DNA from 3 places in the Microbacterium deferens genome. Region 2 is predicted to be linked to each of the others. Evidence: predicted binding sites of a transcription regulator. Region 2 holds the regulator's gene; each other region holds the start of a gene.
The links. The regulator HrcA, encoded in region 2, represses chaperone genes, less so after heat shock. The targets are predictions, from matches to a motif close to TTNGCACTCGNNNNNNNCGAGTGCNAA.
Positions count from the first base shown of each region.

Region 1: groES (co-chaperone GroES) is a predicted target of HrcA. The motif match lies at 1,950-1,976, and genes of this name have one in related genera.
Region 3: groL (chaperonin GroEL) is a predicted target of HrcA. The motif match lies at 2,731-2,757, and genes of this name have one in related genera.

Region 1 is NZ_JBEUWT010000001.1:920,891-925,167, reverse strand. Features, by position in the region: gene ABTU82_RS04425 (Hsp70 family protein) at 1-1,668, opposite strand, end outside; gene groES (co-chaperone GroES) at 2,065-2,361, shown strand; gene rarD (EamA family transporter RarD) at 2,551-3,513, shown strand; gene ABTU82_RS04410 (ABC transporter substrate-binding protein) at 3,760-4,277, shown strand, end outside.
Region 2 is NZ_JBEUWT010000001.1:206,666-210,942, reverse strand. Features, by position in the region: gene hemW (radical SAM family heme chaperone HemW) at 1-1,062, shown strand, start outside; gene hrcA (heat-inducible transcriptional repressor HrcA) at 1,157-2,197, shown strand; gene dnaJ (molecular chaperone DnaJ) at 2,251-3,378, shown strand; gene ABTU82_RS01010 (16S rRNA (uracil(1498)-N(3))-methyltransferase) at 3,381-4,112, shown strand; gene ABTU82_RS01005 (HIT domain-containing protein) at 4,162-4,277, shown strand, end outside.
Region 3 is NZ_JBEUWT010000006.1:11,226-15,502, forward strand. Features, by position in the region: gene msrB (peptide-methionine (R)-S-oxide reductase MsrB) at 1-295, opposite strand, end outside; gene ABTU82_RS15865 (DUF2332 family protein) at 370-1,386, shown strand; gene ABTU82_RS15870 (DUF3263 domain-containing protein) at 1,396-1,650, shown strand; gene ABTU82_RS15875 (LytR C-terminal domain-containing protein) at 1,686-2,279, shown strand; gene ABTU82_RS15880 (cold-shock protein) at 2,416-2,616, shown strand; gene groL (chaperonin GroEL) at 2,797-4,277, shown strand, end outside.

The DNA of each region.
Region 1 (4,277 bases), 710 kb from region 2:
CGGCTCCTGGGTCGGCGTCGTGGTCGGCGTGGACGGTGTCGTCGGCGGTGTCGTCGCGGGGGTCGATCCGCCACCGGTCGAGCCGCTGGGCGTGCTCGGCTGTGCGGTCGACGGGCTGCCACCCGAGCCCGACGAGGGGTTCGAGTTCGAACCCGCCTGGTTCGAGGTCGAGGGGTTCGTCGACGTGTTCGGCTTGCCTGAGGCGCGCGTCGGTGTCTTCGAGGTGTTCGACTTCGAGGTGTTCGACTTGGGCTTCTGCGTCGAGTTGTTCGGGGTCGACGGGGCGGCGATCTCGAGCACGGGAACGTCGCTGATCGGCGCATTGACGCCGAAGGGCGTCTCGACGACCTCATCGTCGGAATCCATCGCTGACAGGCTGCCCGCGGCCAGGGCGTCGTTGAAAAACGCCGCGCCCTGCCCTGAGGCCTGCACCGGCTGCTCGGCGTTGCCGGCCAGGGCGGCGACGCCCGACAGCGTCACGCCCGCCGCGAGGACGACGACGCCCACCGTGACAGCCGCGGCGGCAGGACCGCGCCCGAACCACCGGACGCGAGACTTCTGCTGAGGGCGGGGTGCGGGAACGTGGCGGGCCTCGTCGAGCAGCGTCGACAGTTCCTCGGCGGGGTCGGCCTGTGCGCGGGCGAGCGCCGGCGGAGCCTCCTCGCCCTCGAACTCGGCGGCGGCGGCGCGCGCGGCCCCGAACGCGACGACGGCCTTCGGGTCGGCGTCGACGGCGATCGCGACGTCGACGCGCTCGGAGAGCAGTTGGGCGACGCGGGGGATCCGCGACGATCCGCCGACGAGGAGGATCGCATCCAGGCGATCGGCACGCAGGGACGCCGACTCGATCGACTGCTCGAGAGCGTCGGTGGTGCGCTCGATCTGCGCCTCGATCATGGCCTCGAACTCGGCACGGGTCACGCGCACCGAGGTCGACCGCCCACCGAGCAGTACGGGGATGACGGTCTCCGAGTCGAACGACAGCGACTCCTTCGCATCCACGCACTCCCGACGCAGAGCGGCGAGTGCGACGCGCGCGCCGGGGTCGGTGGCCAGGACGTCCGCCGAGATACCCGCGGCCGTCATCACGTGGCGAAGGAGCAGGTCGTCGAAGTCGGCGCCGCCGACGTCGGACAGTCCCGACGCGGGCGACACGATACGCAGCGCGCCCTTCTTGTCTTTACGCACGACGACGGCGTCGAACGTGCCGCCGCCGAGGTCGTAGACGGCGAGTGCTCGACCGGTCTCGAGCGGGTTGACGTGGTCGTAGTGACGCGCCGCCGCCTCCGGCTCGGGAATGAGGTTCACGTCTCGCCAGCCCTCGTGGGCGATGGCTGCGCCGACGCGCTCGGAGCGGTATTCGCCCCAGGCAGCGGGCACGGTCACGCTGATCGCCGACGGCGAGCGTCCTTCGCGCTCGCTCACCGTCTCGGTGACCCAGGTCACGACGTGCGCGAAGAGCTGTTCGGCGGTGAAGCTCTGGTCGCCGGCGACGACGGGAACGTCGTCGCCGACGCGCCTCTTGAACTCGCGGATGAGCCGGTCGGGCTGAGTCAGCCCGCGGCGCTCCGCGGCATCGCCGAAGAGCAGTCCGCTCTCGCCGACGAACACCGCCGTCGACGCGTGATCGGAGTGCCGCCCCAGCGGCACCGAGGTGACTGTCGTCACACCCCCCGAACGCTGCGAGACGGCAGCAGCCGTCCGCGTCATCCCAACATCGATCGCAAGAAAATATGGAGCACGCATGTACCGAATCCCCCTCGGCGAGCGCGTTAACGCCTCGCCAAGAAACCGAAGCGCCTTAGCTTCAGGTTCTCTTCCAGTGCCGGATCGTGCCCCTTACGACTCCGACGTCGTGGGGAAATGATGACACACGCCCACGCACGAAAAAAGGGGGGTAGCGCTCGGGGTGCGGGGTATGCAACGCGCGGTCACACGAGGAACGTTCGCTGGCACTCGCGTTGCGAGAGTGCCAGCACTTCTCTAGACTCGGGTTTAGCACTCTCCCCGCGTGGGTGCTAATGAGTCTTCCGTACCGAAGCGTCAAGAAAGAAGAGGTAGACCGTGTCGGTTTCCATCAAGCCGCTCGAAGACCGCATCGTCATCCAGCAGGTCGAGGCAGAGCAGACCACGGCCAGTGGTCTCGTCATCCCCGACACTGCCAAGGAGAAGCCCCAGGAGGGCGAGGTCGTGGCTGTCGGCCCCGGCCGCATCGACGACAACGGCAACCGTGTTCCGATCGACGTCGCCGTCGGCGACCGCGTCATCTACAGCAAGTACGGCGGCACCGAAGTGAAGTTCGGCGCCGACGACTACCTCGTGCTCTCGGCGCGCGACGTCCTGGCGGTCGTCGTTCGCTGATCGCCTCCTCGCGAGTCGGGAAAGGCCCGGATGCTTCGGCATCCGGGCCTTTCTGCGTGTACCGGAGGTGCACGTGTGCCGTGTGGGGCGGCTCCCGCGTTGCAAGGGGCGCGTACGAAGAAGCCGTCGTGAGTGCTTCGACGCGGACGGCCGATCGGATTGACCCCATGACGGGCCTAGGCTGGCAGCGTGAACGACCGTGCCGGTGCTTCCACGCCCGCGGCGCGGACCCCCTCCCGTGAAATCGCGATCGGTGGCGTCTACGCCTTCGTCGCCTATCTCCTCTGGGGATTCCTTCCCCTGTACTTCCTGACCCTCGCACCCACGGGCGCGTGGGAGGTCGTCGCCTGGCGGATCGTGCTCTCGCTGGTGTTCTGCGCGATCCTGCTCTTCGTCGTCCGCGGGTGGTCGGCGCTCTGGCGGATTGTTCGGCAACCCCGTCTTCTCGGTCTCACGGCGCTCGCCGGCGCCCTGATCTACGTCAACTGGCAGGTCTTCCTCCTCGGCACGCTGAGCGGTCACGTCATCGAGACGAGCCTCGGCTACTTCATCAACCCCATCGTCACGGTGCTGCTCGGGGTTCTCGTTCTGCGAGAGAAGCTGCGGATCACACAGTGGATCGCGATCGGCATCGCCGTGGTGGCCGTGCTCGTTATCGTGGTGGGCTATGGCACGTTCCCCTGGATCGCGCTGTCGCTGGCCTGCTCCTTCGGGCTGTACGGCCTCGTGAAGAAGAAGATCGGGCCGGCCGTCGATGCCGTCAGCGGCCTGACGCTCGAATCCTTCTGGCTGTTCCCGATCGCCATCGTCCAGCTCTGCATCGTCGCGGCCACGAGCGGGCTGACGCTCTTCACCGCCGGCGCCGGCCACGCGGCGCTCCTGCTCATGGCGGGCGTGTTCACGGCCACGCCGCTGCTCTTCTTCGCGGCGGGCACCCGGCGCGCGCCCCTCACCCTGGTCGGGCTCCTGCAGTTCGTCGCGCCCGTGCTGCAGTTCGTCACCGGGGCATGGCTCCTCGGCGAACCCATGCCGTTCGAGCGCTGGGTCGGGTTCGCGCTGGTATGGGTGGCGCTCGCCGTCCTGACGGTGGACTCGCTCCTCGCCGCCCGGCGCGGCAGGCCCTCTGTCTCGGATGTCGCCGAGCTGACCTGACTCCGCCGCGGCTCGGGGCGCAGCATCCATCGAAAGTGCCCGATCTTGCCAGAAGTGCCCGAAATCGGGGACTCGATCGGCGGAAACGGGCACTATCGACGTTTGGCGAGGGTCTCCGCATAACGATTAGGTCGCGTTACACATCGTTAACGAACGGCAACACCGCCGAGACGAACAGACACATAGGTTTAGGGCACTGGGCCGGTCCCCGAATCGCGCCCGCAATCATTCACAGCAAGGAGCAACATGAGCGTCATTTCACGTTCGCGTGCCGGCAAGGTCCTGGGCGGCATCGCCCTGGTCGGTGTCAGTGCGCTCGTCCTGGCCGGCTGTGCCGGTGGCGGCGGAACCGCGGAGTCCTCGTCGCCCAACGCGGAGGTCGGTGGAGACCTGACGCTGAAGATCGGCACCGCGCTTCCGCAGACCGGCAACCTGGCCTTCCTCGGCCCGCCCGAAGAGGCCGGCGTCGCCTACGCGGAGTCCCTCATCAACGCCGAGACCGAAACGACCGGTCTCACGCTGGAGACCGTCTACGGCGACTCCGGTGACACCGACAACAAGGCCTACGAGACCACCATCCCCCGCCTCCTGGGCGAGGATGTCTCGGCGATCATCGGTGCGGCGTCCTCGGGAACGTCGCTCCAGTTCATCGACCAGGTCGTCGGTGCGGGCGTCATCCAGTTCTCCCCGGCCAACACGTCGGACGCGTTCACCACCTACGACGACAACGACCTGTACTTCCGCACGGCCCCGTCGGACGTCCT
Region 2 (4,277 bases):
ACCGAGCTGCAGGGTGCCCGACAGGATCAGTACGCCGACACGGTCGGTCAGGAGGTCAGCCTCGCGCGCCGCATCCTGGGCGATGCCGGTGCGCTCCGCCCCGCGCAGACGGTGTTCTTCGGCGGGGGAACCCCGACGCTCCTTCCGGCCGGCGACCTCGGACGAATGCTGGCCGGGGTGACGGATGCTTTCGGCCTCGCTGACGGGGCAGAGATCACCGTGGAGGCGAACCCCGACACGGTGACTCCCGCGGTCATGCGGGAGCTTGCGGCCTCCGGGGTGACGCGTGTGTCGATCGGCATGCAGTCGGCGAGACCCCACGTGCTCGCGGCGCTCGACCGGACGCACGATCCGGCGAATGTGGCGACGGCGGTGGCGGCGGCCCGCGATGCGGGCCTCGCGGTGAGTGTCGACCTCATCTACGGCGCTCCGGGTGAGTCGCTCGACGACTGGCGCGCATCGCTCGAGACCGCTGTGGCGCTCGAGCCCGATCATCTATCGGCCTACGCCCTGATCGTCGAGGACGGCACGAAGCTTGCCCGTCAAATCCGTCGAGGAGAGGTCGTCGCCCCCGACGACGACCTGCAGGCCGACATGTACGAACTGGCCGACGAGATGCTCGCCGCCGCGGGGTTCGACTGGTACGAGGTGTCGAACTGGGCGCGCGACGACAGCCGGCGGTCGCGCCACAACCTCGCCTACTGGCGGGGGACCGACTGGTGGGGGTTCGGGCCCGGCGCCCACAGCCACGTGGCCGGTCTGCGGTGGTGGAACGTGAAGCATCCGGCGGCGTACGCCCAGCGGCTCGCGCGGGGAGAATCACCGGCGGCCGCGCGCGAGCGTCCCGATGCGACGGCTCGGCGACTGGAGTCCGTGCTGCTGCGCTCGCGCATCCGCGAGGGGCTGCCCTTCACCGAACTGACAGACGAGGGCGTGCGCGCCGTCGCGTCGCTGGTCGACGAGGGACTCGTCGCGGCGGAACCGGCCGACGCCGAACGCGTCGTGCTGACTCGCCGCGGGCGGTTGCTGGCCGATACGGTGGTGCGCACGCTCACAGCGTGACGTCAGGGCCTCGCGCGGCCCGATCAGCTAGAATTGGCACTCACGGCGCGCGAGTGCCAGTCCGACCCACGAGAACGGCAGAGCGGAGGGGACCATGGTCAGCGAACGCGGACTCCAGGTGCTCCGAGCGATCGTGCAGGACTACGTCGACACGCGCGAGCCCGTCGGGAGCAAGGCCATCGTCGAGCGTCACGCGTTCGGGGTCTCGGCGGCCACCATCCGCAACGACATGGCGCTGCTCGAAGACGAAGAGCTGATCGCCGCTCCCCACACCTCGTCGGGTCGCATTCCCACAGACAAGGGCTATCGCGTCTTCGTCGATCACCTGGCCGACCTCCGTCCGTTGAGCCCCGCGCAGCGCAGCGCGATCGCGTCGTTCCTCGACGGCTCGGGAGACCTCGACGATCTGCTCTCGCGCACGGTGCGCGCTCTCACCCAGCTCACCGGGCAGGTCGCGATCGTGCAGTACCCGTCGTTCGCGCGCGCGAACGTCACCCACGTCGAACTCGTCGACCTCGGTGGCGGGCGGCTGCTCGTGATCGTCGTGACCGACACCGGACGCGTCTCGCAGCGCATCGCCCTCGTCCGCGAAGAGCCGACCGAGGCCGACCTCGCCCAGCTGCGCGCCCGTGTCTCCTCGGTCGTGGTGGGGCACCTCGTCGGGGACGCCACGCAGCGAATCGCCGACCTGCTGGCGGCCTCGATCGTGCCGGCGACCGGAACGGATGCGGCGGCCCACGCCATCTTGCGAGTGCTTGCCGAAGAGCTCGAGGAGTTCCGTCAAGATCGCCTCGTGATGGCCGGGGCGGCGACCCTCGCTCGTCGAGAGTCCGACTTCCGCGGCAGCATCTACCCGCTCCTGGAGGCGATCGAGGAGCAGGTCACGCTGTTGAAGCTCATGACCGAGATGGTCGTCGACGCCAAGGGACTCGCCGCGAGCATCGGGCGGGAGAACGAACCGTTCGGCCTCATCGAGGCATCCGTCCTCGCCAGCGACTACGACGCCTCGGGGACGGGCGCGCGGGTCGGGCTCCTGGGCCCGACGCGCATGGACTATCCCTCACATCTGGCGGCGGTCCGCGCCGTCGCCCACCATCTGACCCGGATGCTCGAAGACGACGAGAACGCCCGCTGACGCGGCATCCGTTTTAATGACGATCCCCGCCGCGTGCGGGCAGGAAGGCGAATGTGGCTGACCACTACGAGGTTCTCGGTGTCGCGCGCGACGCGAGCTCAGACGAGATCAAGAAGGCATACCGCCGTCTCGCGCGCGAGCTTCACCCCGACGTGAACCCCGGCGCCGACGCGTCGGAGCGGTTCAAGCTCGTCACCCACGCCTACGACGTGCTGAGCGACGCCGAACAGCGTCGCCGCTACGACATGGGCGGCGATGGCGGAGCGTTCGGCGGGGCCGGGGGAGCAGCCGGGTTCGGCGGCTTCAGCGACATCTTCGAGACGTTCTTCGGGGGTGGAGGCGGAGGCGGCAGCCGTGGTCCGCGTCCGCGGTCGCGCCGCGAACGCGGACAGGACGCCCTCGTGCGAGTCACCCTCGAGCTCGATGACGTCGTCTTCGGCGTGCACCGCGACCTCGAGGTCGACACCGCCGTGCTCTGCGAGACCTGCCAGGGGGCGTGCACCCAGCCGGGTACGTCGGAGGTCACCTGCGACATCTGCCACGGCAGCGGGCACATCCAGCGAACCGTGCGCAGCCTCCTCGGCAACGTCGTCACGAACCAGCCGTGCGGAACGTGCCAGGGCCACGGCACGACCATCCCGTATCCCTGTGCGACCTGCCAGGGCCAGGGTCGTGTGCGGGCTCGCCGCACCGTGTCGGTCGACATCCCGGCCGGTGTCGAGACCGGACTGCGACTGCAGCTGCCCGGTTCCGGCGAGGTCGGACCGGCCGGCGGACCGAACGGCGACCTCTACCTCGAGGTCACGGTCGCACCCCACGAGACCTTCAGCCGCGACGGCGACGACCTGCTCGCGACGCTCGAGGTGTCGATGTCGGATGCCATCCTCGGCACGAACACCACCATCGACGCCCTCGACGGCTCGGTCGACCTCGAGGTGCGCGCGGGGGTCCAGGGCGGTGACGTGCTGACGATCAAGGGACGTGGCATCACGCCGTTGCGGGGAACCCAGCGCGGCGACCTGCGCATCGGAGTGCACGTGGTCACCCCGACCAGGCTCGATGCCAAGGAGCGCGCGCTCATCGAAGACTTCGCCAAGCGCACGAAGGCCCCCGCCCCTCATCTGGCCGAGTTCCACCAGGGCCTGTTCGCGAAGCTGCGCGACCGCTTCCGCAACGTCTGATCGTGGCGCTGCACTTCCTCTCCGACGCCGCGACCTCGGCTCGGCCCGGCGATGACGTCGTCCTCGAGGGTGCCGAGGCCCACCACGCAGCATCCGTTCGTCGGCTTCGGGTCGACGAGGCGGTCACGGTCGGGGATGGCCGGGGCGTGTGGCTCACCGGCCGCAGTGCTGCCGTCTCTCCTCGTGAGGTGACGGTGCGAGTCGACGCGCGTCGGGAGGAACCGGCACCGAGCCCGCGGGTGATCCTCGTGCAGGCGCTCGCGAAGGGCGACCGAGACGAGCTCGCGGTGCAGGCCGCCACCGAGCTCGGTGTCGACGCGATCGTGCCCTGGCAGGCCGAGCGCAGCGTCTCGCGGTGGGACGGCAAGGCCGACAAGGGAATCGCGCGCTGGACGACCATCGTGCGCGAGGCGGCGAAGCAGGCCCATCGCGCGTGGGTTCCCGAGGTGCGCTCGCTCGCTCGCACGGCTGACCTCGTCGCCCTGGCCGGACAGACGCGGATGCTGCTGCTCGAGCCGTCGGCCGAGGCTCCCCTGAGCGCGGTCGACCTCGCCGACGACACGCGCGACGTTGTGTTCGTCGTCGGTCCCGAGGGCGGAATCGCCGCGGCCGAATTCGCCGCTCTCGAAGACGCCGGTGCGGTTCGGGTGCGGCTGGGGACGACCGTTCTGCGCACCTCGACCGCGGGCGCCGCCGCCCTCGCCGTCGTGAGTGTCGCGCTCGGCCGCTGGTGACCTCGACCGCGGCCGGATCCGCTCGACCCCGCGCCGGTAGACTGGTTGCATGACCGAGACCTCGATCTTCACGCGCATTCTCGAGGGTGAGATCCCGTCGGAGATCATCGCCGAGACGGAGAACGTCTTCGCCATCCGCGACATCGCCCCGAAGGCACCCGTCCA
Region 3 (4,277 bases), on a different contig from region 2:
TCGCACAGCGCACCTCGGTGCGCACCATGCCGAGCGTGTTGTCGGCGATGAGTTCGACCGCCTCCGGACGCACCGACTCGTAGAAGCTCGGCCAACCGCAGTTCGAGTCGAACTTCGTGCCGCTCTGGAAGAGCTCGGCTCCGCACGCGGCGCAGGCGTAGAGTCCCGCGCGCTTCTCGTCGAGCAGCTCGCCCGTCCAGGCGCGTTCGGTGGCGGCCTGACGGAGCACGGCGTACTGGTCGGCGCCGAGCTCTGCGCGCCACTCCTCGTCGGTCTTGCTGACGGCGTATGTCATCTGCGGATCCTTTCCACCTCTATTCAACCCGATGTCGCGCGGCGCGGGCCCGGCCTTGCCGCGAAGATGGGGGAGTGGATCAGGATGCTGCGACCGCCCTCGACGTCGCGATCGGCGCGAGGTACCGCCGCTTCGCCGAGGTCGAGGCGCCGGGGCGTTCCGCCCTCTACGCCGAGTGGGCGGCGGGCGTCGCATCCGACGCCGGGGCGCGGGCGATCCTCGCGCAGATTCCCGAGACGCATCGTCAACCGCCCCTGGTGTTCACCGTGACCCGCCTGCTCGGGGCGCCGGAGAGCGACTACCGCGCATGGGCCCACTGGCTCGCCGCGCACGCTCGCGCCGTCGTCGTCGAGTGCTCGGCGCGCAGCATCCAGACCAACGAGCCGCTGCGCTGCGCGGCACTGTTGCCCGCGCTCTCGCTCGTCGACGGCCCGATCGCCCTGCTGGAGGTGGGGGCGAGCGCCGGACTCTGCCTCTACCCCGATCGGTACTCCTACCGCTACGCCACCGAGGAGGGGGTTCTGGCGCTCGACCCCGCCGCGGGAGTCAGCCCCGTCGTGCTCGAGAGTGCCCTTAACGACAGTGCCCTCGTCGGAGCGCCCCCGTTGCGCATGCCCGAGATCGTCTGGCGGGCGGGGATCGACCTGCACCCGCGAGACGCGCGCGATACCGACGACCGCCGCTGGATCGCGGGGCTCGCGTGGCCGGGTGAGACCGGCCGCGTCGAGCGGATCACCGCCGCGCTCGACATCGCCGCCGCCGAGCCCGCGCTGATGGCAGCGGGTGACGCATCCGTGCTCCTTGCCGAGATCGCCGCGCTCGCCCCCCGCGACGCCACTCTGGTGGTCACGACCCCGGGCGTTCTTGCGCACGTTCCCCGTCGCGACCGCGCGGCGATGATCGCCGCCGCGCGCGCAGCGGGACGGTGGATCACGATCGACGAACCGGGGCTGCACGACGGGTGGACGGCCGTGCCCGAGCCGTGGCCGGGGAGGTTCGCTCTCGGCCTCGACGGAGAGATCCTCGCCGCGGTCGATCCGCTCGGTGCGAGCGTGGAGTGGCTGCGCGCAAACTCCGCGACGCCGAGCTAGCGTGAGGGGGTGCCCCTCTCCGACCGCGATCGCGCCCTGCTCGCCTTCGAGGCCGAGTGGCGCCGTCACGACGGTTCGAAGGAAGAGGCGATCCGTTCCGACCTGGGCATGCCGCCCGCTCGCTACTACCAGCTGCTCGGACGGTTGATCGATACGGCCGATGCACTCGAGCACGATCCGATGCTCGTGCGCCGACTTCGCCGACTCCGCGAGGCACGGGAGGCGGCGCGCGCCGCGCGAGTGACGCGCACGGCGTCACGCTGACAGGTCTGCTGGGCGCCGACGGGTAGCATCGTCGGGTGCCGAACCCGACGTATCCGCGAGACCGCTTCGACGACCTCGCAGACGAGACCGGCCGTGTGGGAGCGCACCGTTCCGAGAACCCCCGCCTGCGCGGCGGCGTCATCCTGTTGTGGGCCGTGGTCGCGACCATCGTGCTGGTCGCCGCGGGGATCTTCGGCTCGCTGGTGGTCTCGGGGCGCCTTGCGCTGTTTCCGACCACCGCGCCGACGGCGGCTTCCCTTCCCGAGGTGGCTGCCGTGGTCGACACCAGCTCCACGGTCATCGTGCTGAACGCGTCCGGGCAGCAGGGGCTCGCCACGCAGACCAAGGACGTCCTGGTCACGGCGGGCTGGAACCCCGAATCGGTGTTGCCGGGTGACGCGGGCGGGTCGTTCGAGACGACCACCGTCTACTACTCGCGGACCGACGACGAGGCGGCGGCGATGGGGGTCGCCGACGTCATCGGCGGGGCGCAGGTCGCCCAGAGCTCGCAGTACGACGCCTATCCGGTCGAAGACAACCCCGCCACCGATGCCGACGAGACGCAGGCGGTGCGCCTGGTGGTCGTGATCGGCACCGACCGGGTCGCCGGAGCCACTCCCGCGCCCTGACACCCGGTTTGCGCGGCCTGTGTTTCCGGCGCGTAAACACTTGGATGCACGCGTGTCACAGTATGCCTCCGGACGATGATCGGCCGGGTGGGGCGTGCCTAACATGGGGCTCGTCGCACAGCATCAGGAGAGTCGCATGACCCAGGGCACCGTCAAATGGTTCAACGCCGAAAAAGGCTTCGGCTTCATCACCGCGGGTGATGGCCAGGACGTCTTCGTCCATTACTCGAACATCGACATGACCGGCTTCCGCGTCCTCGAGGAGGGCCAGGCGGTCGAGTTCACGGTGGGTGCCGGGCAGAAGGGCCCCCAGGCCGAATCGGTGCGCGTGGTCTGACCCGTCGTCTCACGTCTTCGCCGCAGCATCCCGTGTCGGATGCTGCGGCGTTTCTCTTTGCGTCAGGGCGCTCGCCGCAGCTTGCACTCCCTAGGGGAGAGTGCCAAGATGGGATTAGCACTCGGCTTCGCTGAGTGCTAAAGACTCTGTCTACCCAACGTCCGGGAGGGACGACAAAACATGGCAAAAATCATCGCTTTCGATGAGGAGGCCCGTCGCGGTCTCGAGCGCGGCCTCAACATTCTCGCCGACGCCGTCAAGGTGACGCTGGGCCCCCGTGGCCGCAACGTCGTGCTCGAGAAGAAGTGGGGCGCTCCCACCATCACGAACGACGGCGTCTCGATCGCCAAGGAGATCGAACTCGACGACCCGTTCGAGAAGATCGGCGCCGAGCTCGTCAAGGAGGTCGCCAAGAAGACCGACGACGTCGCCGGTGACGGCACGACGACGGCCACGGTGCTCGCTCAGGCACTCGTTCGCGAAGGCCTGCGCAACGTCGCAGCCGGCGCCGACCCCATCTCGCTCAAGAAGGGCATCGAGAAGGCCGTCAAGGCCATCACCGACGAGCTCCTCGCCAGCGCGAAGGAGGTCGACGGCAAGGCTCAGATCGCCGCGACCGCGTCGATCTCTGCCGCTGACCCCGCCATCGGCGAGCTCATCGCCGAGGCCATCGACAAGGTCGGCAAGGAAGGCGTCGTCACCGTCGAGGAGTCGAACACCTTCGGCACCGAGCTCGAGCTCACCGAGGGTATGCGTTTCGACAAGGGGTACATCAACCCCTACTTCGTCACCGACCCCGAGCGCCAGGAAGCGGTCTTCGAAGACCCCTACATCCTGATCGCGAACCAGAAGATCTCGAACATCAAGGATCTTCTCCCCATCGTCGACAAGGTGATCCAGGAGGGCAAGGAGCTCCTCATCATCGCCGAGGACGTCGAGGGCGAAGCTCTCGCGACGCTGGTTCTCAACAAGATCCGCGGCATCTTCAAGTCGGTCGCCGTCAAGGCTCCCGGCTTCGGAGACCGTCGCAAGGCGCAGCTGCAGGACATCGCGATCCTCACCGGCGGCCAGGTCATCACCGAAGAGGTCGGCCTCAAGCTCGAGAACGCCACGACCGACCTGCTCGGCCGTGCGCGCAAGGTCATCATCACCAAGGACGAGACGACCATCGTCGAGGGTGCGGGCGACTCGGCTCAGATCGAGGGTCGCGTGACCCAGATCCGCCGCGAGATCGAGAACACCGACAGCGACTACGACCGCGAGAAGCTCCAGGAGCGCCTCGCCAAGCTCGCCGGCGGCGTCGCCGTCATCAAGGCGGGTGCGGCGACCGAGGTCGAGCTCAAGGAGCGCAAGCACCGCATCGAAGACGCCGTTCGCAACGCGAAGGCCGCCGTCGAAGAGGGCATCGTCGCCGGTGGTGGCGTCGCGCTCATCCAGGCCGGCAAGGTCGCCCTGGCGACCCTCTCGCTCACGGGCGACGAGGCGACCGGTGCCAACATCGTGCGTGTCGCGATCGAGGCCCCGCTCAAGCAGATCGCGCTGAACGCCGGTCTCGAGCCCGGTGTCGTCGCGAACAAGGTCGCGGAGCTCCCCGTCGGACACGGCCTCAACGCCGCGACCGGCGAGTACGGCGACCTGTTCGAGCAGGGCATCATCGACCC